Regions from separate parts of the Oceanimonas doudoroffii genome, predicted to be linked through region 4. Evidence: predicted binding sites of a transcription regulator. Region 4 holds the regulator's gene; each other region holds the start of a gene.

Region 1 (4,193 bases), on a different contig from region 4:
AACCGGTGATTACAGGTTAAGTATCAAGATATGTGCCAATTTTAAGATTTTGATTTTGTTGGTTTTTTGTTTTTCTTGCCAACAAGGGGCGCCTGTTTGCGGGCAGGCGTTTCACCACAATGATGCAGAGGTTTCCACTCGGTGCCGGGCGCAAAAAAAAACTCCCATGCAAGCATGGGAGTCGCCAAACGGGCAGGAGTGGAGGAAACGCCCCGGGCAGACCGGAGTTAATGGAACCTGGGGATCAGGTGCTGGTCTCCCGCGTTTGGGACCGGCACGCGACCAGAATCTGTTTCAGCTCCGGCACACAGGAGCCGCAGCGGGTGCCGCATTTGAGCTGTTGCTGCAGTTGCGCCAGCGTTGTGAGGTCGTGCTGCTCTATGGTGCGCTGGATTTGTGCCTCGCTGACGCTCCAGCAGCTGCACACCAGCCGGCTGTTGCCGGCCAGGGCCAGACCCAGCCGGGTAAGTAACAAACTGGGTTGCAGGGGGGCATCCAGCAGCGCGGCCAGCGGCTCTGCATCGATGTGCCAGGGTGACAACCCCAGCAGCAGCAGGGCATTGACCTTGCCTGCCGTCAGTCGAATCAGCAGCCGGCCCTGGGGCAGGGGCCAGTCCAGCCAGCTGTCGGTGACGGTCAGCCCGGCGCGCAGCTCCTCGGCGGAGCCCTCGAGTCCGGCCAGGCTCCAGCATTCGCCCCGGCTCAGCGGCCGCCGGCTCCACCAGGCCGGCAGCGAGGCCGGGGCCTCGCTGGCAATCCAGCTGGCCTGCCAGCCGGGCCTGACCGGGCTGGCCTGCACCTGGCTTTGCTTGAAGGCGGGCTGGCCGGACAGGGCACAGCCCCGGGCTTCGGTCAGATCGTTGACCCGGCCACCGGCACTGAACTCTCCGCTCCAGTGCATGGGCACAAACACCTGTTCGCGGGCCATGTCATCGTCGGCCACCGGGCGCACCAGTATGCTGGCTCGCGCGTTGCTGAGGGCCAGCAGATCATTCTGGCCCAGTCCGAGGCGGGCCAGGGTGTCGGGGTGCAGGTGGGCCCGAGGCTCGGTGGCCGCCGCCATCAGCCGTGCCACATGGCCGGTGCGGCTCATGGTGTGCCACTGATCCCGCAGCCGGCCGGTATTGAGCAGTAACGCCCGGGTGCCGGGGCCGGCCTGCGGAGCCGCCGTCCGCAGCCGCGCCCGGCCATCGGCAGTGGCAAAGCGGCCATCGGCAAACAGTCGGGCCGGGCCGCCGTGCTGACCCGCCAGGGGCCAGCTCAACGGGTGCAGGGCGTCGTAGTCGGCATCGCTCAGGGTGCCGAGCGCCCCCAGGTTGAACAGCCGCTCGCCCCGGTTTTCAAAACCGGAAAGGGCGGCGTGTTCACGAAAAATGGCGGCGGGGGAGTCAAAGTCAAAGGCACCGGTAAAGCCCATGGCGCGTGCCACCTGGCACAGGGCCCACCAGTCCGGTTTGGCGGCCCCCGGAGCCGCGCGAAAGGGGCGCTGGCGGGAGATGATGCGTGTCGAGTTGGTGACGGTGCCGTCCTTTTCGCCCCAGCCGGCGGCGGGCAGCAGCACGTCGGCCAGCCGGGCGGTGTCGGTGGCGGGGCTGATGTCGGAGACGATCAGCAACTCGCAACGGGCCAGGGCACGACGGGCCCGGGCACTGTCGGGCAGCGACACCGCCGGATTGGTGCCCATCACCCACAACGCCTTGATTTCACCCCGCTCCAGCGCCGCCATCATGTCCATGGCCTTGTGCCCGGGCCCCTGGGCCAGGCGCTCGGTGCCCCAGAAGCGGGCTACCCTGTCCCGGTTGGCGGGGGCAAAGTCCATGTGGGCCGCCAGCTGATTGGCCAGCCCCCCCACCTCGCGTCCGCCCATGGCGTTGGGCTGGCCGGTCAGTGAAAAGGGCGCCGCGCCCGGCTTGCCGATACGGCCGGTGAGCAGGTGGCAATTGATGATGGCGCCGGCGTTGTGGGTGCCCTGGAGCGACTGGTTGATGCCCATGCAGAACAGGGTCAGGGTTTGGGGGTGGGCCTGGAACAGGCGATAGAAATGCAGCAGCCGTTCCAGGCTCAGGCCGGTGGTGTCGGCTACTTGCTCGGGGGCGAACTCGGGCGCGGACAGCTGCTGCCGCAGTTCGTCCAGGCCCGCCACATGCCGAGTGACGAAATCCCGATCGATGGCCCCCTGGTCTAGCAGATAGCGGGCCAGACCGTTGAACAACGCCAGATCCGAGCCCGGGGTGATGGCCAGGTGCAGATCCGCCTGACGGGCGGTGGCGGTTGCCCTGGGGTCGATCACGACCCATTGCTGGCGCGGCTTGGCGGCCCGGGCGGCTTCCAGCCGGCGAAACAGGACCGGATGGGTCCATGCGGTATTGGCGCCGGCGATCACCACCAGCTCGGCCTCGTCGATGTCGTCGTAGCAGGCGGGCACCGCATCCTCGCCAAAGGCGTACTGGTGGGCGGCGACGGCGGACGACATGCACAGCCGGGAGTTGGTGTCGATATTGGCCGAGCCGATAAAGCCCTTCATCAGCTTGTTGGCCACATAGTAGTCTTCGGTCAGCATCTGGCCCGAGCCGTAAAAGGCCACCGCCTCTGGGCCGTGTTGCTCGATAATGTCGTTCAGGCGCAGGGCGATGTGTTCGATCGCCGCCGGCCAGTCCACTTCCTTTCCCTTGATCCTGGGGTAGAGCAGGCGACTGGGCAGGCGCTGGCTTTCCGTCAGTGCCGTGCCCTTCACACAGAGGGCACCCCGGTTGGCGGGATGACGTTTATCGCCCTGTACGGCGCCTTGCTGGTCGACCCGTATGCCGCAGCCAACGCCGCAATAGGGACAGGTGGTCTCAGTGAAAGCTGTCATCGTGGCCCTGCAAAACATAAAAAGATGGTTCATCTCATCAGGCAAGGGCCGTGCCATTTTTATAAATGTTTACTTATCAATTGTTTATGTTTCTGCGCGAAAGATGTGCTGCACCAATACAAGGCAGGCGCCCGGCGTGGTGCAGCGGCTCAGGGCGCCATGGAGCCGGTCCAGGTGCGTATAAAACCCTGCTTGTCGAGGGGATCCAGTGCCGGCAGCAGTGCCGGGGTGAGGGGAATGGGGGTGACCGGCCCCTCGGGGCGCACGGTCAGCCCGGCTTCGGGGGTAAACAGCGGCAGCAGGCCACCGTCGGCCAGCGCCGCCTGGCCGACGGGGGACAGCATAAAGTCGAGCAGCTCGCCCGCCAGTTGTGGCTGCCGGGCATAGCGGGAAATCAGCGCCAGGCGCATCAACAGCAGGCTGTAGTCCCGGGGAGCCACCGCCGCCAGTTGGGGATGGTTGTCGACGGCGGCGGCCACATAAGAGCCCAGCAGGTTATAGCCCAGCACGGCCCGGCCTTCGGCCAGCTCGGTGAGCATTTGGTTGCTGCTTTCACTCAGGCGTACCGACAGGCCGCCAAAGGCTTCCAGCAGCCGGCCGTAGCTTTCCCCCTGCTGGCTGTCCTGGGTGGCCAGCAAATAGCCCACGCCGCTCTGGGTGATGTCATAGGCGCGAATACGCCCCTGAAAACGCGCGGGATCCCGGCGCAGCAGGGCCAGCAGCTCCTGGCGGCTGCGGGGCAGGGCATGAGGGCCCAACAGATCGCGGTTGAATACCATGACCACCGGCTCCACGGTCAGGGCGAACAGCTCATGCCGCCAGTGCACGCCGGCGGGCAGGGCATCGGTGCGGTCGGAGTGCCAGGGCCGAGCATGGCCGTCGTTGACCAGTTTAAGCTGCAGATCCATGGCCGAGCTCAGCAACAGATCGGCCGGTGAGTCCCTGCCTTCTTCCAGAAAGCGCTGATACAGCTGCTGGGAATTGAAGTCCACAAAGACAATGGCCACGTCGGGCCGGCGACGCTGAAAGGCCTGCAGCAGGGGCGCCATGTGCTGGTAGTCGGTGGCGCTATAGAGCACCAGTTGCGTTTGCTCCACCCCGGTGGCAGGCAGCCGTATGCTTTGTTCCGCCCACGCCGTCGGCAGCAGGCATAACAGCAGTAGGATCAGCCAGTTCACAGCCAGGCCTCCGTGCCAAAACGAATTTCCACCGTCAGGCCGTGAGGGTGGTTATCGGTGAGGCGAATGCGGGCATGATGGTGCTCGGCCACGTCCCGAGCGATGGCCATGCCCAGGCCGCTGCCGTGATGGCGGCTGGCGGTGCCTCGGTAAAAACGTTC
Region 2 (4,193 bases), on a different contig from region 4:
GGCTCTTGGCCTCGCCAATGGCCGATACCGTCACGTCTATGGTCTGGCCCGGCTTGGAGAACGGCGGCAATTCGGCATGCACCGCCACCGGCGCCACGTCGTTCATCTTGGGCCGCAGGTTATCAGGCACGGTAATGCCGAAATTAGTCAGCATGGTGCGAAAGGTCTGCTGGGCAAAGGCGTTATTGCGCTCGCCGGTGCCGGGCAGGCCCACTACCAGGCCATAACCCACCAGCTGGTTGGCACGCACGCCCGCCACCGAGCTGATGTCCTTGATGCGGGCCGCCTGCGCCGGCAGCGCCAGCAGGCAAACAAGCAAAAGGCCACTGAATCGTTTCATGCCGTTTCTCCTAGAAAGGGAACCAGGGACTGTTAAAGAATTTGGCCAGCCAGCCGCGGGACTGGGTATTGGCAAAGTCACCGGTACCGCCATAGTAGATGCGGGCATTGGCCACCCGGGTGGACTCTACCCGGTTGTCAGCGCTGATGTCCTCGGGACGAATCATGCCGCTGATGCGCACATATTCCTCGCCGGTGTTCAGCATCAGCCACTTCTCCCCCTGCACCATGAGGTTGCCGTTGGGCAACACTCGCGCCACGCTCACCGTGATGCTGCCCTGCAGGCTGTTGCTCTGGTTGGTGTTCGCCTGGCCGTCAAACTCGTTATTGCTCGACATGCTGGCGGTCACCGGGTACCCCGCCACATTGATGGGCTGGCCTCCGATGTTGAGCGGATTGATATTGAGGCTGCCGTCCTTGGCCTGCTGGGTGGTCGCTCGTTTCTGGGCTTGGGTTGACTCGGCCAGCTCCACGGTAATGATGTCCCCTACTCGGTGAGCCTTGATGTCGGAATAGAGGCTGTTGGCATAGTTGTCCTGAAAAATGGCGCCATTGGGTTCGAGCTGCTCCTGCCCCGGCCCCGGCATCACGGGGGCATAGGCCGGATCGTCGGGCTTGGGGGTATAGGGCGTGGAGGTACAGGCCGCCAGCAGGGCGGCCGCGCTCAGGATCAGGACACATCTCATGGCCGGCCTCCGGTTACAGCTGCTGGTTGACGTAGGCCAGCATGTCGTCCACGGCGGAAATCACCTTGGAGTTCATTTCATAGACCCGCTGGGCCTGAATCAGGTTGACCAGCTCCTCGGTCACGTTGACGTTGGACGTTTCCAGCATGCCCTGCTTGAGGGTACCAAAGCCATCGGCGCCGGCAATGCCCTGCAACGGCGCACCGCTCGACTGGGTGGCCAGGAAGAGGTTTTCCCCCTTGGGCTGCAGGCCGGCGGGGTTGGCAAAGTCGGTCACGATGAGCTGGCCAATCACCTGGGAGTCGGCCTGACCGGCCAGCTGTACCGATACCTCGCCATTGGTGCCCACGCTGATGCTCTGGGCATTTTCCGGGATCTGCATTTCCGGCAATACCGGGTAGCCATTGCCGGGCGTCACGATAATGCCTTCTTCGTTGAGGGCAAACTGGCCGTTGCGGGTATAGCCGGTGGTACCATCGGGAAGCAGTACTTCAAAAAAGCCGCGGCCGTCGATCATCACATCCAGGGCGTTGTCTGTGGTCTGCACGCTCCCTTGAGTAAAGCTTTTCTGGGTGGCGACCACCTTGCTGCCGGCGCCTAGCATCAGCCCGGAAGGCAGGTTGCTGTCGGCGGTGGCCCGGCCACCGGGCTGGTGAATATTCTGATAGAGCAGGTCTTCAAAGATGGCCCGGCCCTTTTTAAACCCAACGGTGCTGGCGTTGGCCAGGTTGTTGGAGGTCACCGAAATATTGGTCTGCTGGGCGTCGAGCCCGGTCTTGCTAATCCACAATGCGGGGTTCATGTTGCTCTCCTTTAACCGATGCGCAGCAGCTGGGCATGGGCCTTGTCGTTTTCCTCGGCGTGACTCATCATTTTCAGCTGGGTCTCAAAGCGCCGTTGCAGATCGATAAGATGGGTCATTTCGGCGATGGGATTGACGTTACTGCCTTCCAGCGCACCGGCAATCAGCTGCACCTGGGCCGAGGCCGGCTCGGCTTCACCGTCCTTGCGGCGAAACAGGCCGTCATTGCCCTTTTCAATCTGGTCATGGTCCGGCAACACCGTCTTGATGCGCTGCAACTCGGCACCACCATCGGCAGGCTCACCTTCCAACCGTGCAAAGATGGTACCGTCCTTGTTAATCTCCATTTTCTCCAGCGGCAGCGGCAGCACGATGGGATTGCCGCCATCGTCCAGCACATTAAGGCCGGTACTGGTCTGCAGCAGGCCTTCCACCGACACCTGCAGGTTGCCGAAGCGGGTATAAGCCTCGGTTCCGTCCGCCGCTTCCACCGCCAGCCAGCCGTCACCGGCCACGGCCACGTCAAGTTCCCGTCCTGTGGTCTGAATGGGGCCGGCGGCAAAATTTTGCCCCGGCCGCTCGGTCATGGCAAACACCCGGCTGGGCAGGCCTTCACCAAAGGCCTGCATGGCTCGAGCCTGCTCCAGATCGGCACGAAAACCGGTGGTATTGGCGTTGGCCAGGTTATTGGCGCGCAGGGCCACGCTGTGCATGTTTTCCTTGGCGCCCGACATGGCGATATAAAGCAGATGATCCATTTCAGCTCCCGGATTGGCCGAGTGGGTAATGATGGAACTAATGCAAAATCAGTGCCAGTTGAAATCTTCGGCGTCTACCGCGGTAGCGAGCGATGGGTCATGGAATGAATGGACATCAATCAGGACAATATAAAAAACCCGGCACTTAAGCCGGGTTTTCCTTTCAGCAGCCGGTTTGTATTAACGGATTTGCAGTATGGTCTGCTGCAGGGTGCTGTTCACTTCCAGCGCCCGGGAGTTGGCCTGGAAGTTACGCTGGGCGGTGATGAGATCCACCAGCTCACTGGTCAGGTTGGTATTGGACTGTTCCAGTGCGGCCACGCTTACCTTGCCAAAAATACCGGTGTTGGGCTGGCCGCTGACCGCCTCGCCCGACAGCAGCGATTGCCGCCATTGAGTGTCGCCAATCTGGGTCAGGCCCTGCTCGTTGGGAAAACGGGCCATGGCCACTATGCCGAGGTTTTCGGTGCTGCCGTTGCTGTAGGTGGCCTGCACCAGGCCATCGGCTCCCACATCCACCTTGGTCAACCGGCCCACGGTATTGCCGTCCTGAGTGTTGGAAGTCACTTCAAAGGCACCGGCATTCATGCTGGCGTCGGTGATATTGATGGTGATTTGCTGAGTAGCATCAGAGCCGTTAGTAAAGCCCAGCTGATCGGTCTGAATTGAGGTCGCCGAAGCCGGCAGCAGGTTACCACTGGTATCAAACTCCAGCGTCATGCTGTTTGCCGGCACAGCACCATTGCTGGCGAGCGCATCATTGCCATCCACATAAACAAACATTTTCCACTCATTGGCCGGCGCCACCACGGTGTTGTCCTTAACGAAATACTGGGTCACCGTATGAGTATCACCCAGTGAGTCATAAACGGTCATGGAGGTGGATGAGGTATAGGTCGACGAATCGGTGGGGCTGAAGTTGGCCGGATCCAGCGCCGTCGCCTTGGCCGGCAGGTTAACACCGGTTCTGACCTCGGTGGTCGCCACCGGCTCGCCCGCCTTGTCGGGTATACGCAGGGGCTGGGTAGTGTTCAGGCCCAGTCCCGCCGGGGTGCCGTCCTGGTTGGCCTGATAGGTCTGCAGGTAATGTCCCTGAGAGTTGACTACATAGCCCTCGTCATTCAGGCGAAAGGCACCGGCGCGGGTAAAAGTGCGATCCAGCGAGCCCACTTCGTCGGACATCACGAAAAAGCCGCTGCCATTGATGGCCATGTCCAGGGAGTTATTGGTGAACTGCAATGCGCCCTGATGGAACTGCTGGGCCACGGCGGCGGTCTGCACACCACTGCCCGACTGGGTTTTGGCGTTGGCGAAAATGGAGTTGGCGTAGACATCGGCAAACTCGGCTCGGGACTCCTTGAAACCGATGGTGTTGACGTTGGCGATGTTGTTGGCGGTTACGTCCAGATCTTTCTGGGCCGCATTCACGCCGCTGAGAGCAATATTAAAAGACATAAGTTCTCCTTACGCCGCCTTGCGGCTGGCTATTTCCAGAATTTGATTGAGCGGCAGGCCGCCCAGCCCCGCCAGATTGACCAGGGTCGGGCTGTCGGCACTCCCAAGAGTGACACTGTCGACCCGGGCAAATGCCAGGGCGCTCAGCTCTTC
Region 3 (4,193 bases), on a different contig from region 4:
GGGGAATATCGGTCAGCAGCGGCGCCAGCTCCTTGATCGGGGCTTCGGTGCGCGGACTGATGGACAGTCCCAGCTTGGCGGAGAAACGTACCGCTCGCAGCATGCGCACCGGATCTTCCCGGTAGCGGGTTTGGGGATCGCCAATCAGCTCCAGGCGGCGGGCTTCCAGATCGGCCAGGCCGCCGGCAAAGCCGTGCACGGTGAAGTCGGCAATGTTGTAGTAAAGGGCGTTGACGGTAAAGTCGCGACGTTCGGCGTCTTCCTCTATGGTGCCGTAGACGTTGTCGCGCAGCAGCATGCCTTCCTTGGAACGGGCGGAGATGTGCTTGCTGGTGTTGACGCTGTGATGATGGCCGCGAAAGGTGGCCACCTCGATCACGTCGCGGCCAAACAACACATGGGCCAGGCGAAAGCGACGCCCCACCAGCCGGCAGTTGCTGAACAGCCCCTTGACCTGCTCGGGCGTGGCATTGGTGGCCACGTCGAAGTCTTTGGGCTGGCGTCCCAGCAGCAGGTCGCGCACGCCACCGCCCACCAGGTAGGCGTCAAAGCCTGCCTTGTTCAGGCGATAGAGTACCTTGAGGGCGTTCTCACTGATTTGTCGGCGCGAAATACCGTGCTGGTCGCGCGTCAGTACCACGGGTTGCAAGGGCAACGCCTCCTGTTGTCGGGTCAGCAGCTTTTTACAAAAGCCGGCAATCTGGGAAAAAATGGGACACCTCGCGGGGCTCGGGGTTGAAAAATCGGCGCACTATGATAGCGCAGGGCGCTGAAAATGCGAACTGTCGGTGCAATTCAGCTCAATCTGTGGCCCTTTGGGCACCTTCTCCAGGCGCCAGTTGCGCACCGCCCAGGCCAGCAGCTCGGTCGCGCCGGCACCGAATAGATCCGTTGGTGGCTGCTGTCCCAGAAAGGTCAGCGCCTGCCACAGGGCATGCCCCGGGGCCCGAGTGTCGAGGGCCGGCGCATGGTTCTGCTTTGACAGTTTGTGGCCGCCGTGCACCGCCAGCGGCAGGTGCAGCCAGCCCGGTTCGGGAGCGTGCAGCAGCCGGTAGAGGGCAATCTGGCGTACCGTGGGTTCCAGCAGGTCGGCGCCGCGCACTACCTGTGTGACACCCGCGTCCATGTCATCGATCACCACCGCCAGGTTGTAGGCATAGAGGCCGTCGCGCCGGCGCACGATAAAGTCCTCTTCCGAAAGCCGCTCGTCCACCGACACGGCGCCCTGCAGGCCATCCTCAAAGCCATAGACCGGTGTGGTCATTTTCAGCCGCACGGCGGCATTTTTCGCCGGCAAGCCGAGCTCGCGGCAGTGGCCGGTATAGAGGCCACCGGCGGCGGCAATCTGTTTGCGGGTGCAGTGGCAGTGATAAATCAGGCCGCGGCTGGCCCAGTCGTCCAGTATCTGCTGATAGCGGCCGTGGCGCCGGCTCTGATAGACCAGCTCGCCGTCCCAGTGCAGGCCAAAGGCATCCAGGGTGCGCAATATGTCGTCGGCGGCACCGGGCACTTCCCGGGGCGGATCCAGATCCTCCATGCGCACCAGCCATCGCCCCGCCAGGCTGCGTGCCTGCAGGTAACTGCCGAGGGCGGCGACAAGGGAGCCGAAATGAAGGGGACCGCTGGGGGAGGGAGCAAAGCGCCCTGTGTAGCGGTCGGGCGCTGTGGTGTTCATGGCGTAACGGACCGGTCAGTAACCGGCCATCTGCTTTTCCTTGATCTCGGCCAGTGTCTTGCAGTCGATGCACAGATCGGCGGTGGGGCGGGCTTCCAGCCGGCGAATGCCGATTTCCACACCACAGTGCTCGCAAAAACCGAAATCGTCGTCGTCGATTTTCTGCAGGGTTTTTTCGATCTTCTTGATCAGTTTACGCTCCCGATCCCGGGCACGCAGCTCAAGGGCAAACTCTTCTTCCTGGGCGGCCCGGTCAACCGGATCGGGGAAGTTGGCGGCCTCGTCCTTCATGTGGCCCACGGTGCGATCCACTTCTTCGCGCAATTGATTGCGCCAGGCGCCCAGAATCTTGCGGAAGTGCGTTTTTTGCGCTTCGTTCATGTATTCTTCGTCGGGCTTGGCCTGGTAGGGCTCAACACCGGCAATAGCCAGAATACCGAGAGATTTTTTGGTTTCGACTGCTGGCATTCCGTATCTCCTAAAAAGCAAATATTGCGCCAACCTAACTTGAGAAGCGGCTATCTATAGCAGAAAGCATATTGGCAACGCAATTTTACCGTGCTGTTTCTGCGAAAGTGGTCTTCGAACGGCCATGGCCGGTGTTCGCAAACCACGATAACCACCCAAAGAGGTGGCATCTCTTTTGGTGAGCACTCCAGATGGGGGCGGGCCTTTCACTTTTCAAGGCTGGAGGCCCTGACCCTGCTACGGTTACCATTTCACGTCATTTCAACAACTATAGGTATTATTTTGCATTTTGCCTCTACCCTGGCTCAGGGACGGCTGATTCGGCGTTATAAACGCTTTCTGGCCGACATTATTGTCGATGATAACGAGTTGACTCTGCACTGCCCCAACACCGGTCGTATGACCGGCTGCGCCGAACCCGGCTGGCGCGTGTATTACTCCACCTCCGACAATCCCAAACGCAAATATGCCCACACCTGGGAGCTGTGCCGGGACGACGCCGGGGACTTGATTTGCGTCAACACCGCCCGGGCCAACCAGCTGGTGGCCGAGGCGTTGAGCGAACAGCGTATAGCTGCCCTGGCCGGCTATGAGCGTGTGCGCGCCGAGGTGCGTTACGGTGCCGAGAACAGTCGCATCGACTTTATGCTGAGCGGCCCCAACCTGCCCGACTGCTATGTGGAGGTGAAAAGCGTGACCCTGCATGAAGGGCAGGGTAATGGCTTTTTTCCCGATACCCAGAGCGTGCGGGCGCAAAAGCATGTGCGCGAACTGATGGAGTGTGCCCAGGCCGGCCACCGGGCCGTGATGCTGTTTTGCGTGCTGCACACCGGCATTGAGCGGGTCAGCCCCGCCGAGCACCTGGACTCAAAATATGCTGCGCTGGTGCGTGAGGCCGTGGCCGCCGGCGTGGAATGCCTGGCCTGGAAGGCGGCGATTTCTCCGGACGGCATGACGTTGATTGAGCCGCTGCCGGTTGAGCTTGGCTGTTAGGCCGTGCAATGCCGTCGGGCAAGGGACTCTGCTTTGCAGTGTGGTGCTCCCGGCAACACTTTACTCTGCAAGCGGCCAGCGCTGCAGGCAGTGGTACTCGGGCCCCTGGTCGGTCAGGGTGGAACGGTACAGACACAGGGACTGGGGCCGGTAATGCACCGGCTGTATAACGGGCAGGGTGTCGGTTTTGCAATGGCGAAACAGGGTGATGTGGGGGCGGTAGGCCTTGTGGGGTTTGCCCACCCCCAAGGCTCGGCATTTGAGCTCCACGGTGTCGGCCAGCTGCATCAGCGCGGGTGGCGGGGCACTCGGTCCCAGCCAGACCACGCCGGCCCGGGGAAAGCAGCCCAGCCGGTCCAGGTCCAGTTCAAAGCCCGGCAGGGGCAGTCTGTCCAGTTGCTGCTGCAGGGAAGCCTGTTGTTCCGGGCTGCACTGGCCAAGAAAGTGCAGGGTCAGGTGCAGTTGATGGAGCGGAATGCGTCGGCCGGGCAGAGCCAGCCGGTGCTGCAGCCGGGTCAGGGGCGGCGCCAGTTCATCGGCGGGAAAGGCCAGGAACAGCCGGTTGTCATTACTTGCCATGAAATGCTCTCAGGTTCGCCCGCCGGCAGCGGTCAGGTTGCATGTTTCAGTATCGGTAGCGGTGTTGTTCCTCGCCAGACTGGCATGGCCGTGGTAGTGCAGCGCCTGCTCCGTCGCCAGCGGCCTGGCAAACAGAAAGCCCTGGCCATAGTCGCAGCCGATGGTCCTCAGAAACCGCATTTGCTGTTCGGTTTCAATTCCTTCGGCCACCACTTTCAGATCCAGCTTGTGCACCATGGCGGTAATGGCCTCCACCATTTGCCGGTCTATCGGGCTGCTTTCCAAATCCCTGACAAAGGAGCGGTCAATTTTCAGGGAATTGACGGGAAACTGGCGCAGTTGTGACAACGACGAGTAGCCGGTACCAAAATCATCAATGGAAATGCGAATGCCCAGACGTTTAAGGTGCTCAATCAGCACCAGGGCGAGATCAACATTTTCCATCAACATGGACTCGGTAATTTCCAGCTCCAGCAGC
Region 4 (4,193 bases):
CGAGGGGCTGGGTGTGCTGGGCGAGCTTGATCAACAAACGGTGGAATTACTGAATGAAACCCGGGCAACTTATTTCAATCCTTAGTCTTGGCGGCCTGCTCGGCCTGGGTCAGGCCCAGGCCAGGGACAGCGACTTTCGCCAGCCGGTGACCATAGACGCGGGCCGTCAACTGGTAGAGCTGGCCGATGACAAGGTCACCTTTATCGACAAGGTAGTGGTCAAGCAGGGCAGCATAGACGTGCGCGCCGACCAGCTGGTGGTGATCCGCAATGAACAGGGCCTGCAGTCGATGACTGCCAAGGGCAGTCCGGCCACCTACGAGCAGATCCTCAACAACGGCAAGCCGGTGCATGCCGAGGCGCGGGAAATTCACTACGACATGCGCGCCCGCACCATCACCCTGATTCGGGACGCCAAGCTCAAGCAGGATGACAACATCGTCACCGGCTACCGTATTCGCTACTTTATCGACAAGGAGCAGATGGAGGCCGAAAGCCAGGGCGGCAAGGACAGGGTCACCACCATCTTCCTGCCCGAGCAGGTGCAGAATTTCGACGAGCAGGACAAGAACTGAGCATGGCGATACTGAAAGCGCGCGGCCTGCAGAAAAGCTACAAGGGCCGCAAAGTGGTGGCCGACGTCAGCCTGACCGTTAACACCGGTCAGATCGTGGGTCTGCTCGGCCCCAACGGTGCCGGCAAGACCACCTCCTTTTACATGATTGTGGGCCTGGTCCAGCGGGACGCCGGCAGCATCACCATCGACGGCCAGGATATCAGTCACGAGCCCATGCACGTGCGCGCCCGCTCCGGCATTGGCTACCTGCCCCAGGAGGCCTCGATTTTTCGCCGCCTGAGCGTGGCCGACAACCTGATGGCGGTGCTGCAGACCCGCAAGGATCTGAATGCCGACGGCCGCAGCGAGAAAATGGAACAGCTGCTGGAAGAATTCAACATTACCCATATTCGCGACAGCCTGGGAATGAGTCTGTCCGGCGGCGAACGGCGGCGGGTTGAGATCGCCCGGGCGCTGGCGGCGGATCCGCGCTTTATTCTGCTCGACGAACCCTTTGCCGGTGTGGATCCCATTTCGGTGATAGACATCAAGAAAATCATTCTGCACCTCAGGGACAGAGGACTGGGCGTACTGATCACCGATCACAATGTGCGCGAGACCCTGGACGTGTGCGAAAAGGCCTATATTGTCAGTCATGGGCACCGCATCGCCGCCGGCACACCGACGGAAATCCTCGCCAACGAGCAGGTCAAAAAGGTTTATCTCGGCGAACAATTCAGCCTCTGAAGGCACCGCAACCCGCGGTTGATATGGAAGGACGTTTGCATACATGAAGCCGACTCTTCAGTTACGTCTGGGCCAGCAGCTGACCATGACGCCCCAGCTGCAGCAGGCCATTCGCCTGTTGCAGCTGTCCAGCATGGAGCTGCAGCAGGAAATTCAGCAGGCGCTGGACAGCAACCCCCTGCTGGAGCAGGAGGAAGCCGACAGCGTCAAGGTGGCCGACAACCGCAACGAAGAGCAGATGGCCGCCGACACCGCCATGGAGCGCAACCAGCTGTCCGAAGACTTGCCCATGGACACCAGCTGGGAGGAGGTTTACACCGCCTCTCCGGTCAGCGGCGGCGCCGGCCTGCCGGAAGGGCTGGAAGACAGCGTTTACCAGGGTGAAACCACCGAGAGCCTGCAGGACTACCTGATCTGGCAGATGAATCTGACCCCTTTCAGTGACACCGATCAGGCCATCGCCATGGCCATAATCGATGCCGTCGACGACGCCGGCTACCTCACCGCCGGTATCGACGATCTGCTGGAAGCGGTATCGGCCCGGGAGCTCGGTATCGAGGCCGACGAAGTGGAAGCAGTGCTCAAGCGTATTCAGCACTTCGACCCCATCGGCGTGGCCGCCCGCAGCGTGCAGGAGTGCCTGTGCATTCAGCTGGAGCAGTATCCGCCCGACACACCCTGGCTGAGTGAAGCCCGCGCCTTGCTGGCCCAGCACATGGACCTGCTCGGCAACCGTGACTACCGCAGCCTGCAGCGCAAGACCAAGCTCAAGGAAGACGAGCTCCGGGAAGTGCTGGCGCTGATTCAGCAACTGGAGCCCCGCCCCGGCAGCAGCATTATTCAGGGTAACTCCGAATACGTCATTCCCGATGTGGTGGTCACCAAGCGCAGCGGGGTCTGGGTGGTGGAACTCAACCCAGAGGCCATGCCCAAGATACGGCTCAACCAGACCTACGCGGCCCTGGCCAGCAAGCCCCGCAACAGCGAGGACGGCCAGTTTATTCGCAATCACCTGCAGGACGCCAAGTGGTTTCTCAAGAGCCTTGAAAGCCGAAATGAGACGCTGCTCAAGGTTGCCAATTGTATTGTTGAACAACAACAGGCATTCTTTGAATATGGAGAAGAGGCCATGAAGCCCATGGTGCTGAACCATGTGGCGGAAGCGGTGGAGATGCACGAATCCACCATCTCCCGGGTGACCACACAGAAGTTCATGCACAGCCCCCGTGGCGTGTTTGAACTCAAGTATTTCTTCTTCAGTCATGTGGGCACCGACGACGGGGGTGAGTGTTCGTCCACGGCAATTCGCGCCCTGATCAAGAAGCTGGTCGGGGCCGAAAACCCGGCCAAGCCGCTGAGCGACAGCAAAATTGCCCAGCTGCTGGCCGACCAGGGGATCAAGGTGGCCAGGCGAACCATCGCCAAGTACAGGGAGTCACTGGCCATTCCCCCTTCCAATCAGCGCAAACGCCTGGTTTAAAGGCAACGACAGAAGGAAGACGTTATGCAAATAAATCTGACCGGACACCATGTCGAGATCACCGATGCCCTGCGTGATTATGTGAACAGCAAGTTTACCCGGCTGGAACGCCATTTCGATCACATCACCAATGCGCACGTCATCCTTAATGTGGAAAAAATGCAGCAAATCGCCGAAGCCAAGCTGAACGTCACCGGCGGCGAGCTGTTTGCCAACTCCCAGCATGAAAACATGTATGCGGCCATCGACAGCCTCATCGACAAGCTGGATCGTCAAATCATCAAACACAAAGAAAAACTCAAGCAAAAATAACCATGGAAGTCGCCGACATACTCAGCAGGGGCTGCACCCGCAGTGCAGTCCCCTGCACGAGCAAAAAACGTGCTCTGGAAATTATCAGCGAGCTGGCTGCCGAACATCTCAATATCGGCAGCCAGCCGCTTTTTGACTGTCTGCTGGCCCGAGAGAAAATGGGCAGTACCGGCATCGGCAATGGCATCGCCATTCCTCACGGCCGGATCAGCGATGACAACAAGGCGACTGCCGTACTGCTTACCTTTGCCGAGCCGGTGGAGTTCGACGCCATCGACAACCAGCCGGTGGGCTTGGTGTTTGCCCTGCTGGTACCGGAGCAGGAATGCAAGCAACACCTCAAGACCCTGTCGCTGATCGCCGAGAAACTGAGTAACAAGCAGGTGTGCCGGCAATTACGTCAGGCCGGCAGCGATGAGGAACTCTATCAAATCATGATTTCAGCCTGAGGATAGCAAGATGCAGCTGGTGATCGTCAGTGGCCGTTCCGGTTCGGGCAAAACCGTGGCCTTGCGGGTACTTGAAGATCTCGGCCATTACTGCGTCGACAACCTGCCGGTGGCGCTGCTGCCGGAGCTGGTGCGGCTGCGCCGGGACAAACCCGGAGCGGTGGCGGTAAGCATAGACGTACGCAACCTGCCCGACAGTGCCGAGCAGCTGGAAGCCTTTCTGGCCGAGGTGCGAGCCATGGATGACGTTCAGCCTTCCAGCATCTTTATCGACGCCGACAATTCGGTGCTGATCCGCCGCTTTGGGGACACTCGCCGGCTGCATCCGCTGTCCCGCCACAGCCTGACCCTGGACGAGGCCATTCGCGAAGAAACTCATCTGCTGGCGCCACTGTCGTCGGACGCGGACCTGCGCATCGATACCTCGTCCTTAAGCATTCACGATCTCAGCGAAATCATTCGCGAACGCATCCTCGGCAAGAAAGAAAAGGAATTGAACTGGGTGTTCGAGTCCTTTGGCTACAAATACGGCGTTTCCAAGGACGCCGACTTCGTGTTTGACGCCCGTTTTCTGCCCAACCCCCACTGGATTGCCGAACTGCGCCCCTTTACCGGCCAGGATCAGCCGGTGGCCGATTACCTGAGCAGC

Evidence for each region. The regulator sigma-54, encoded in region 4, starts transcription at its own class of promoters, with help from an activator protein. The targets are predictions, from matches to a motif close to TGGCACNGTTTTNGCTT.
Region 1: the regulator sigma-54 is predicted to act here: its motif matches at 2,894-2,910, upstream of B6S08_RS09195 (nitrate reductase).
Region 2: the regulator sigma-54 is predicted to act here: its motif matches at 2,626-2,642, upstream of flgF (flagellar basal-body rod protein FlgF).
Region 3: the regulator sigma-54 is predicted to act here: its motif matches at 2,159-2,175, upstream of dksA (RNA polymerase-binding protein DksA).

What each region holds. Positions count from the first base shown of each region.
Region 1 is NZ_NBIM01000001.1:1,983,892-1,988,084, reverse strand. Features, by position in the region: gene B6S08_RS09195 (nitrate reductase) at 245-2,854, opposite strand; gene B6S08_RS09190 (ABC transporter substrate-binding protein) at 3,004-4,032, opposite strand; gene B6S08_RS09185 (sensor histidine kinase) at 4,029-4,193, opposite strand, start outside.
Region 2 is NZ_NBIM01000001.1:1,568,809-1,573,001, forward strand. Features, by position in the region: gene B6S08_RS07250 (flagellar basal body P-ring protein FlgI) at 1-340, opposite strand, end outside; gene flgH (flagellar basal body L-ring protein FlgH) at 351-1,025, opposite strand; gene flgG (flagellar basal-body rod protein FlgG) at 1,039-1,827, opposite strand; gene flgF (flagellar basal-body rod protein FlgF) at 1,839-2,585, opposite strand; gene flgE (flagellar hook protein FlgE) at 2,766-4,040, opposite strand; gene B6S08_RS07275 (flagellar hook assembly protein FlgD) at 4,050-4,193, opposite strand, start outside.
Region 3 is NZ_NBIM01000010.1:38,136-42,328, reverse strand. Features, by position in the region: gene pcnB (polynucleotide adenylyltransferase PcnB) at 1-649, opposite strand, end outside; gene gluQRS (tRNA glutamyl-Q(34) synthetase GluQRS) at 752-1,675, opposite strand; gene dksA (RNA polymerase-binding protein DksA) at 1,691-2,143, opposite strand; gene sfsA (DNA/RNA nuclease SfsA) at 2,426-3,136, shown strand; gene thpR (RNA 2',3'-cyclic phosphodiesterase) at 3,197-3,715, opposite strand; gene B6S08_RS17215 (bifunctional diguanylate cyclase/phosphodiesterase) at 3,725-4,193, opposite strand, start outside.
Region 4 is NZ_NBIM01000005.1:145,022-149,214, forward strand. Features, by position in the region: gene lptC (LPS export ABC transporter periplasmic protein LptC) at 1-85, shown strand, start outside; gene lptA (lipopolysaccharide transport periplasmic protein LptA) at 54-575, shown strand; gene lptB (LPS export ABC transporter ATP-binding protein) at 578-1,303, shown strand; gene B6S08_RS14105 (RNA polymerase factor sigma-54) at 1,347-2,783, shown strand; gene hpf (ribosome hibernation promoting factor) at 2,808-3,095, shown strand; gene ptsN (PTS IIA-like nitrogen regulatory protein PtsN) at 3,098-3,544, shown strand; gene rapZ (RNase adapter RapZ) at 3,555-4,193, shown strand, end outside.